Regions from separate parts of the Shewanella sp. S1-49-MNA-CIBAN-0167 genome, predicted to be linked through region 1. Evidence: predicted binding sites of a transcription regulator. Region 1 holds the regulator's gene; each other region holds the start of a gene.
The links. Region 1 encodes FliA, which starts transcription of late flagellar genes. Its sites were predicted from a motif close to CTAAAGNTNNNNNNNNNNNNGCCGATA; they were not measured.
Positions count from the first base shown of each region.

Region 2: AAEZ00_RS08275 (DUF5610 domain-containing protein) is a predicted target of FliA. The motif match lies at 1,654-1,680, and genes of this name have one in related genera.
Region 3: AAEZ00_RS09120 (flagellar protein MotY) is a predicted target of FliA. The motif match lies at 1,772-1,798, and genes of this name have one in related genera.

Region 1 covers NZ_JBEOPO010000006.1:12,120-15,785, reverse strand. The annotation lists gene flhF (flagellar biosynthesis GTPase FlhF) at 1-689, shown strand, start outside; gene AAEZ00_RS03915 (MinD/ParA family protein) at 694-1,575, shown strand; gene AAEZ00_RS03910 (RNA polymerase sigma factor FliA) at 1,568-2,287, shown strand; gene cheY (chemotaxis response regulator CheY) at 2,332-2,715, shown strand; gene AAEZ00_RS03900 (protein phosphatase CheZ) at 2,729-3,466, shown strand; gene AAEZ00_RS03895 (chemotaxis protein CheA) at 3,482-3,666, shown strand, end outside.
Region 2 covers NZ_JBEOPO010000014.1:3,363-7,028, forward strand. The annotation lists gene AAEZ00_RS08270 (ferredoxin--NADP reductase) at 192-941, opposite strand; gene AAEZ00_RS08275 (DUF5610 domain-containing protein) at 986-1,618, opposite strand; gene AAEZ00_RS08280 (FMN-binding glutamate synthase family protein) at 2,029-3,516, shown strand; gene AAEZ00_RS08285 (hypothetical protein) at 3,665-3,666, shown strand, end outside.
Region 3 covers NZ_JBEOPO010000015.1:97,585-101,250, reverse strand. The annotation lists gene AAEZ00_RS09120 (flagellar protein MotY) at 869-1,738, opposite strand; gene rnt (ribonuclease T) at 1,926-2,591, shown strand; gene AAEZ00_RS09110 (peroxiredoxin) at 2,732-3,337, opposite strand.

The DNA.
Region 1 (3,666 bases):
TCGACAACCAAGGCGATGATATTGTCAAACGGGGTGGTGTTGTGGCATTTGTGGGTCCTACGGGTGTTGGTAAAACGACTTCTTTAGCTAAAATTGCCGCCCGATTTGCCGCCCATCATGGACCAGAGCAGGTCGCATTGATTACCACAGATCATTACCGTATTGGCGCCTATGAGCAATTAGCCACTTATGGCAAAATAATGGGCTGTCCGGTTAAACAAGCACATGATTTAACTGAATTAGAACAAATTCTTTATCAGTTTAGAAATCGTAAGTTAGTGTTAATTGATACGGCAGGTATGGGGCAGCGAGATATGCGTTTATATCAGCAACTAGATAATTTAACAGCCAATAGTAGAATTCCAATTAGGAGCTACTTAGTCTTGTCGGCGACCGGTCAACGTCGCGTATTGCAAGATGCGGTTGAACATTTTAAACGGATCCCATTAGCGGGTGCGATTTTAACCAAGTTAGATGAATCAATATCAATTGCAGGTGCTTTGAGCGTATTGATTCAAAATGAGTTACCATTGAGCTATGTTACTGACGGTCAACGTGTTCCTGAGGACATGAAAGTGGCTGATACCCTAGAGTTGGCTAAGCAGGCTCTGGCGGCATTAAATGAAACAGAACAACAATCGTCACAAGACACAGCGTGGTCTAATGACAACGCCTATGCATTTGAGTAAAGTTATGACACGGGATCAAGCAAGTGGTTTACGTATGATGAATCAACCAAATAACGATAAAGTTAAAGTAATTGCCGTATCCGGTGGTAAAGGCGGAGTGGGCAAAACCAGTGTGTCAATTAATACCGCCGTTGCATTAGCTGAAAAAGGCAAACGCGTATTAGTACTTGATGCCGATTTAGGGTTAGCCAACGTCGATGTCATGCTGGGGATCCGCGCTGAGAAAAATTTATCTCATGTTTTGTCCGGTGATGCCGAATTAGATGACATCATTGTGCGCGGACCCAAAGGGATCGGTATTGTTCCTGCTACGTCAGGTTCTCAAGCGATGGTTGAATTGACGCAAGCACAACATGCCGGACTTATCCGTGCATTTAGTGAAATGCGTACTCAGTTCGATATTTTAATTGTTGATACTGCTGCCGGTATATCAGATATGGTGCTGAGTTTTTCTCGTGCATCACAGGATGTATTAATTGTCGTTTGCGACGAGCCGACATCGATTACCGATGCTTATGCGCTGATTAAAATTTTAAGTCGCGAGCATGGTGTGTTCCACTTCAAAATTGTGGCAAATATGGTGCGTAGTTTGCGAGAAGGTATGGAATTATTTGCAAAACTGAGTAAAGTGACCGATAGATTTTTAGATGTTGCTTTAGAGCTGGTTGCAACAATACCCTTTGATGAGAATTTACGTAAAGCGGTTCGTAAGCAAAAGTTAGTTGTTGAAGCGTATCCTAAATCTCCTTCAGCTATTGCTTACCATGGATTAGCCAATAAAATTATGACTTGGCCGGTGCCACAACAGCCCGGCGGCCATTTAGAATTCTTTGTTGAACGTCTTGTACAACGTAAGCCGATACAAGAAGGAAGAACGGGTGAATAAAGCCGCAGCGTATACTCAGTTCGATAACAAAACATCTATTGTTGAACAGTATGCACCGCTGGTTAAAAGAATTGCTCATCATATGCTGGCAAGATTACCAGCATCGGTGCAACTCGATGACCTATTACAAGCTGGGATGATGGGGTTGCTTGAGGCCTCATCAAAATTTGATGATAGTAAAGGGGCCAAATTTGAAACCTTTGCTGGTATCCGAATTCGTGGTGCAATGATAGATGAAATTCGCCGAGGTGACTGGGTTCCACGCTCAGTTCATCGTAATAATCGTCGTGTAGCACAAGTGATTGATGAATTAGGGCAGAAGCTTGGACGTGATGCTCATGATACTGAAATTGCAGAAAAACTTGATATGTCGCTTGATGAATACCATCACATCTTAAATGATGTTTCTGTTGGTAAAATCATCGGTATAGAAGATCTTGGTGTTGCGCAAGATGTGTTAATCACAGACAACGAATCGCCAGATGAAACCTTTGACTCGCTTGCTGAAATTCAATTTCAATCTGCATTGGTTGAAGCAATTAAGACATTGCCAGAAAGAGATGCGTTAGTGCTGTCGTTATATTATGACGAAGCATTAAATTTAAAAGAAATTGGTGCAATCCTTGAAGTTAGCGAATCGCGAGTAAGCCAGATATTAAGTCAGGCAATGCTCAGGTTAAAAGCCAAACTCAAGCATTGGACACAAGAATAATAACTTATATAGAGCGAACGAGAGTCAGCTCACCGGAGGAAACCTTGGACAAGAATATGAAGATTCTTATTGTTGACGATTTTTCAACAATGAGGCGTATCATTAAGAACTTGTTGCGAGACTTGGGATACAATAATACTCAAGAAGCAGATGATGGCTCAACAGCCCTACCAATGTTACAAAAAGGCGATTTTGATTTTGTAGTAACAGACTGGAACATGCCTGGAATGCAAGGTATTGATTTACTTAGAGCCATTCGTGCTGATGATTCGTTAAAGCATTTACCTGTATTGATGGTAACCGCTGAAGCTAAGCGTGAACAAATTATTGCTGCAGCGCAAGCTGGTGTAAATGGTTATGTAGTAAAGCCTTTCACCGCCGCTACGTTAAAAGAAAAGCTAGATAAAATCTTTGAACGACTCGCATAACCAAGGATTAGTCATGCAGGCATCAATATCGGGCTTGGTCACTCTTGAACAAGCCCAAGAACTTGTTGAATTACTTACCTCGGGTAATCAAGCAGAAGCTGATGATTACATCAGAGAGCTTGCCACGCCATTGCAGCGTGAGCTTTTTGAAGAAGTCGGTAAGTTAACTCGACAACTCCACAGTGCACTAAAAGATTTCAAAGTTGATAACCGTTTATCTGAATTAGCGAATACCGAAATACCGGATGCTAAAGAAAGGTTGAACTATGTTATCGATATGACAGAACAAGCTGCAAATAAAACCATGGATGCAGTTGAAGAATGTCTTCCTTTGGCCGATACCATCATTAGCAATATACAATCAGTGACGCCCATGTGGGATAAATTGATGCGTCGTGATATAGAATTGGGTGAATTTAAGTCACTTTGTCATGATGTTCAACAGTTTATGTCGCATAGCGAGCATGACTCTAATCGCCTTCGCGAGCTGTTAAATCAAATTTTAATGGCGCAAGACTTTCAAGATTTGACCGGTCAAATGATCCGTCGAGTGATTGATTTAGTTCGTGAAGTAGAAACTAATTTGGTTTCAATGCTAACGGTGTTTGGTGATAATGCTAGCGAATTATTGCCTACTATAAACGATAATAAAATAGAAGCAGAAGGTCCCATTATGCATGCTGAACGGCGTGAAGATGTGGTTACTGGTCAAGATGAAGTAGATGATCTGCTATCAAGTCTGGGTTTCTAATTAGGAGTCAATTTAATGTCTTTTGATGTTGATGAAGAGATACTCCAGGACTTTTTAATTGAAGCTGGTGAGATTTTAGAGCTTCTACAGGAGCAGCTCGTTACTCTTGAAAATAATCCTGATGACAGTGATTTACTTAATGCTATTTTCCGTGGATTTCACACCGTTAAAGGTGGGGCTGGTTTTTTAAGTCTGGGTCC
Region 2 (3,666 bases), on a different contig from region 1:
AATTCCGCTAATTAATAGCTTATCTTAATTCAATATACATTACCCGAAGTGTACTCACATTTAGCTGATTTGTAATCGATATTGTACTCATATTGGGTCAGGTAAGAGGTTGATCATTCATTACAATTATTATCATACTGTCTGTGAATATGGCGAGCAGGGCCACCACTGCATTCTCATTTACGATACTATTACCAATATTTTTCGACCGTTATTTGCCCAGGAGCACGTCGAAGATTTTTGGCTAATCCTTTATCTACTAGGGCTATTTGAGCGTCACTTATCATCCCTGGGTTACCACAGATCATCACTTGAGAATGTTCTGCATTAATCCCTAACCCCGCTTTTTGTTCAATTAATCCGCTGCTAATGCCATCAGGAATGCGACACGATAACCCTTCAGGATAGTCTTCACGGGTCACAATCGGAATAAACACAAACTGCTGTGGATGTTGTTCAATAAACTGGTTAATGGTTGCTAAATAAGCTAAATCTTCAGCGAACCTGACACCATAAACTAATACGACTTTTTCAAAGCGTTGCCAAGGTTCTGCCGTTGCCAGCATAGAGATAAAAGGACCCACAGCGGTACCGGTAGCAAAGAACCACAAATGTTTGCCTTGCAATACGCCGTTAGGCACTTCATCTAAGGTCATAAATCCAGTCGCTTTGGGCGTCACTTCAATGGTGTCTCCTGGGTTTAATGCTTTTAGATCTGGAGATAATTGCCCATCCTCTACCGACACCGCCAGCACTTCGACATAATCCGTACCTGGAGAATTTACCAGTGAATACGCCCGCGCGACACGCTTTTCATCACGCATTTGGCTGAGCTTAATAAACTGACCTGCGATAAAAGGTTCGACATCGGCTTTGATGCGCAATGAGAATAATTTATCATTCCAATCAATGCGCTCAATTACCTTACCCGTTGTCCACATAGTCACTATCCTTATCGCTGAAAGCCTATCTTAATCATAAGAGACTAAGTAGCTTGAGTCACGCTTTGTGATCCATCTTTAGTCGACTTATCCTGTCTAAATTGCGCTAACCCTTGCTGTATCAGCTCATATGTTTTATCAACACCAGCAGCAATATCGCCCTCTAGTACTTTTAAACCAGACAAAATATCACTTGCCTCTTTAAAGCCGTGATCGATTGCATCTCCAATTTTGAGCATAAAGCTGTCAACTTGTTCATCGAGCACCATAGATTGGTTTTGTTGTTGATGCACAGAGAAAAACGCTGTTGCAAAGCTAACAATACGATCAGCAGTTGCTTCTGGCGAGTAATCCACCCCACTCGCAAGGCTCTTTTGGACTGAGTTTTCTCCTCGCATTGGTGCAAGCTCTTCGTTAATGGCTTCAATCGCGGCGCGATAAAGTAATGCCATGGACTTGTCACCGGCAGCAATGCTCACTTCCTCTTGTGCTGCCAGAATGTTGTTATTCATTATTTGACGACTGAGTTGGCTCGCTGATATTTTGGTGGATAAGTTGACCGCTGAGCTAGCGTTATTGGAAGCGGCTTGAGTTGACGAAGTGGCGGCACGGGTTGAAGTGCTTTTACTTTCTAGTGCAGGGGTCGCATTAGTTGAAGCCGCATTGTTAACATCCATAATAATTTCTCATTTAGCATAATAGATAGCCTAAATATCGACCAAAAAATGAATCTCTGAAGTCATAATAGATAAATATAACGATTCATCTCATTCACCCCCTTACGATATTAATGGCGAACTAAAGGCCTATATTGCATAACGATAATGTAAAGGATAGCCCAAATAACAGCGTTAATGTGTACATTAGCAATAACCGCTAAATTGAAAAAGTAAGCTTCAACGCATCACAATCGCATCAATTAATGCCTTACTACTGCAAAAGAAAACCGTTTGATAACGAGGTCAAAAGTGTAACGATATAGTTACCTCGTATTGGTTATTGCTAATATGGCTAGTTAATAAGATTAATTTTATCATTATCACCCATACTGAGTCTCTCACACTGAATTTTAATTAAGGACAATAATATGCCGCAACAACATTGGTTTATATGGGGAATAGATATTTTCTCTGGTCTTTTATTAGTGTTATTTTGGTTATTACTCATCGCGGTAATTTACATGTTTATTGCTGATAAACTGCAAACTAAACAAGCCATTCGGCATAACTACCCTGTTATCGGCCGTTTTAGGTATATTCTAGAAAAACAAGGCGAGTTTTTTAGACAATACTTTTTTGCCCAAGATCGCGAAGAGCTACCATTTAATCGCGCCGAACGCAGTTGGGTATATCGCGCCGCTAAAAATGTTGACCGCACCATTGCGTTTGGTTCAACTCAGGTCTTAGATAAACCGGGGGCAGTAATGTTCATGAACTCAGCATTCCCCATCAATGATCATGACACCCATAAAACCATCGCTGTCACCATTGGGCCCGATTGTAATCACCCTTACATAACCGAGAAGATTTGCCATATATCAGCAATGAGCTTTGGGGCATTGTCTCGCCCAGCGATTACAGCACTATCCCATGGCGCAGCAAAAGCAGGTTGTTGGCTCAATACTGGCGAGGGAGGATTAAGCCCTTACCATCTAAAAGGTCATTGTGATTTAGTATTTCAAATAGGCACAGCTAAATACGGTGTCCGTAATGCTCAAGGCCATTTAGACGCACAAAAACTCACCGAAATTGCAGCGCATCCTGAAGTCAAAATGTTTGAAATTAAGTTAAGCCAAGGTGCTAAGCCCGGTAAAGGTGGTATTTTACCCGCCATAAAAGTGACTGAAGAAATTGCCATTATTCGCGGGATCCCAGCGGGACAAGACTCAATTAGCCCCAATGGACACATTGAATTAAACAACGTAGCTGACATTGTCGATATGATAAATCAGGTAAGAGGTATTACCGGCAAACCAACAGGAATTAAGGCTGTGTTAGGCGATATGTCTTGGGTAACCGAATTCCTGGATGAAATTGAGCGCCGTGGTATTGAGCATGCACCAGACTTTTTTACCTTAGACAGTTCCGATGGCGGTACAGGCGCAGCGCCACAAGCTCTGATGGATAATGTGGGCTTACCACTACGACAGAGTTTACCGTTACTGGTTGATTTACTGAATGAACGCGGCTTTAAGCAACGCATTAAAATTATTGCTACGGGGAAAATGATCATACCCTCATATGTGGCATGGGCATTAGCCACTGGTGCCGATTTTATTGCTTCCGCCCGTGGAAATATGTTTGCCTTAGGCTGTATTCAATCGCTGCAATGTAACAAAGACACTTGCCCCACTGGCATTACAACTCATAATACACGACTACAAAAAGGCTTAGATCCTAAAGATAAATCGGTACGTGTCGCAAACTATAATCATTTTTTACACTATGATTTAATCATGATCGCACATTCATGCGGCGTAACAGATCCAAGATATTTAACCCGCCACCATGCTCGTATTGTGCAATCGTCTGGGGTCGCAGTCACTCTCGATAAACATTACCGACATATGCAATAGTGTAGGTCATGAACCCCAGTAAATTACAGGGCTCTAGTGCGCGGATTACTTTGCCGAAAATGAGAAAAGGTGTACAATATGTTTGATATTAGTCACAATAAGCAGTCTTAATGTGATTTGAAGAGGCGTCAGTCCAGAGGGTTTCGTATT
Region 3 (3,666 bases), on a different contig from region 1:
TTGGTTAAGAGCCATACTTATCAACATCAAGAAGATAAACATGCTTTATATCACAGCAAGATATATTCTATTTGTTAAATAATATTGTTTTAAAATTAACTAATCCGAATAATTATGCATTAAATGTATATAACAAACTAAAAAACCACTATATAAGCCGTTCAGCGTATAAAAACCATATTAAGATCACTAAAAAGCATTAGTTTTACTAATCATAATGCGTATTTTTTCTAGTTTGCCAGATAAGTGTATTCATTCTACTATGACCTTGTTTTCAGGACACATCTGATTTAGATGTTGAAAACCAAGAACGCCAAACTGATGTAACCCAATACTTCAGTTATCCTTAGTTCTTATGTTTGACTTCCTTCCTTAAATTTGTTGATTGCAAATTATTTAGCCCACTTGGATTAAGTGGGTCTTTTTTTGCCTTTTTTTCAGTATCTTCATAAACAAACTTATAAGCGAACAAATCAGAGCATTTCAATTCAAGCCATATTAATGGAGAAAAAATTGAGTCTTTTTAATCAATATGGAGGAAAACGAGACACGCTTGCATCGCTTTACTCGTTAGCCTCTAAAGGAGCAACAATCGTTTACAAATGACTCTTTTATATCAGTATTAGCTTGGTCTAACGAATGTTGAATGACCGCCGAGTGAGGCCTTATTGATGAGCGTTGATATAATGCCTTAGCGTGGAAAACCCGTTTATTGATTATTATTTATATCTCAATGGTATCGAGAAAAAGAGGCTACTGTGGCGGAATATACATACAACAACTGAATAAATAGATAGCTAATCTTGTTACGGGCTAAATAGGGTCAATACTGCGCTTAATAGTGCAGCTAATAATACATGAGGTGGGTTTATATCGGCTTGGTTATTTTAATCACAACTCTGCGGTTCATCTTACGTTCTTCAGCAAGGTCATTGCCAGTAACATGACGTTTTTCGCCATGCCCCTCGGTATGAATACGATCTTTAGTAATACCGCTAGCAATTAAAATATTTTTCACTGAGTCAGCCCGTTTATCTGACACCTTTTGGTTAACCAAGCGCCCACCGTAGCTGTCAGTGTAAGCATCAATAAGAACGAGTTCTACTTCAGAGTCATAAGACAAATAGCGCTGTATTTTTTGTAATTGGTGGGTAGAGAAACGCGTCAGATCGACCCCGCCTTCTTGGTAATGTAATACCGTAAAAGCAATATCATCAAAACTGTAAGGCAGCAAATTAGCTAAACAAGCGCGAAACTCACGATATTTACCGCCAAAATTAGCCGACGACAATCCCACTGCAATCTTAGCGTTGTGATTATACCAATCAGCATAGTAAAAAGTGGGTTCCATTCCTTGACTCAATTCATTCAACATCGACCAAGCGGCTTTTTTGGGTACTTCACCATTAAATTGCTTGTTATAAGTCAGTTGGGTGATTTCTTTGGAATTATGCCCAGGACGCCAACTCGGAGCTCGGCTAATTAATGTTGCCTTGGTCACCGCATCAGGCTTAAGCCACATATCTAAGGTGAAGTTTAAATTCAAATCTTTACCTGCCCTACTGGTAAACACCGCGCGACCATAATTAGGAATATCATGTTCAAGACGACACTCTATCGGATTACTCTCACCAATGCGCCATGCTGAGTTTTCGAGCGACGCCACGTAGTGCCTCAAATCAGCATTAGCCGTTGAGCAAAGACACAAACTTGCGAGAATTATCAGTTTTCGCCACATAAAAACACCCTATATACCTGATTACATACTTTCTATCGGCCACAAAGTCAGTTCCTTTAGTCAACAATCATGTTTAATCGATGATAAAAACCACAATCAAACATGACACTGAGCTTGAGTTTGCGCATAATACTCGGCCTACATCATTTGCACCGATGAATGATAGCTATTGAGGATAAAGACTGTAATGACTGATATTTGCGACGCTAACAAGTTTAAACACCGCTTTCGTGGTTATTTCCCTGTTGTTATCGATGTCGAAACTGCGGGTTTTAATGCCAATACCGATGCGTTGCTTGAAATTGCCGTCAGCTTATTAAAAATGAATAGTGATGGGGTCATTGAACTTGATAAAACCCTTCATTTTCATATTGAGCCTTTTGAGGGCGCGAACCTAGAGCCTGAATCTTTAGCTTTTAATGGTATCGATCCCACCAACCCACTTCGTGGTGCGGTAGACGAAAAAGTCGCTTTGTTAGAGATTTTTAAAGAAGTCAAAAAAGCCCAAAAAGCAGTAGATTGTCATCGCAGTATTATTGTCGCTCACAATGCCGCTTTTGACTTAGGGTTTGTGAACAAGGCCATAGAACGAAACGGTTTAAAACGATCTCCTTTTCATCCTTTTGCGAGCTTTGATACCGCAACACTTGCTGGCCTTGCTATTGGGCACACGGTATTGGCTAAAGCGTGTAAAATGGCTGGCATCGATTTCGACAACAAAGAAGCGCATTCAGCATTATATGATACCGAACGCACCGCCGAATTATTTTGCCTTATCGTCAATCGTTGGAAAGCATTAGGTGGTTGGCCATTAGCCGCTGTGGAAGAGAAGAGCGATCCAGCCAGCGAATAATGGATACTAGGTAACCTCCGCTCGAGATAACAATTGCATCTCAAGCAGGCTATATCGCCTTAGAACGGTCGATAAAATATTTATCTTACTCAATAAAAAAGCTGCCGAAGCAGCTTTTTTATTGTCTCTAATCCGCTAGATTATAGCTTGTCAGAGTTATCTCTTAAGTATGCTGCGACACCTTCTGTGCTAGCAGTCATGCCTTTTTCGCCTTTTGACCAGCCAGCAGGACAAACTTCACCGTGCTCTTCATGGAACTGAAGAGCGTCGATCATACGGATCATTTCGTCAACGTTACGGCCTAATGGTAAATCGTTAACCACTTGGTGACGAACTTGGCCTTCTTTGTCTACTAAGAAAGAACCACGGAAAGCCACGCCAGCTTCTGGATGCTCAACGTCGTATGCTTTACAAATTTCATGTTTAACGTCAGCAACTAGTGTGTATTTAACTTGGCCAATACCCCCCTTGTCTACTGGAGTGTTACGCCATGCGTTATGAGTGAACTGTGAGTCAATTGAAACACCAATCACTTCAACACCACGCTTGGTGAACTCTTCCATGCGGTGATCAAAAGCAATTAGCTCTGATGGGCATACAAAAGTAAAATCGAGTGGGTAGAAGAAAATAACCGCAGGCTTACCTTTAATTGCGGTAGCGAGGTTAAATGTGTCAACAATCTCACCAGAACCAAGAACGGCTGCTGCGGTAAAATCTGGGGCTGGACGGCCTACTAATACGCTCATTATCTATCTCCATTTAATGGCTTAAACATTCAACAACGGCAAAGCGTTCTTGCTAATTGTGATCTACTTAACAATTGACTATGCCGTTGGGACTTATATCAGAGGTATACCATACATCTAATTTAGCGGACTTATAAGTTATTTCAAATGAAAATGGGTTTACCTGCTGAAAAATAAAACATGCTGACCCACTAAATAATAACTGTCGAATATTACAAAAATGATTTGCTGACATGACCTAGGCAAACATTATCCACAACGGAAGGTAATATTGATTGAAAAATCGGCATAAATAAGTAAAAAGTCGATATACGCTGGACAAATATGCT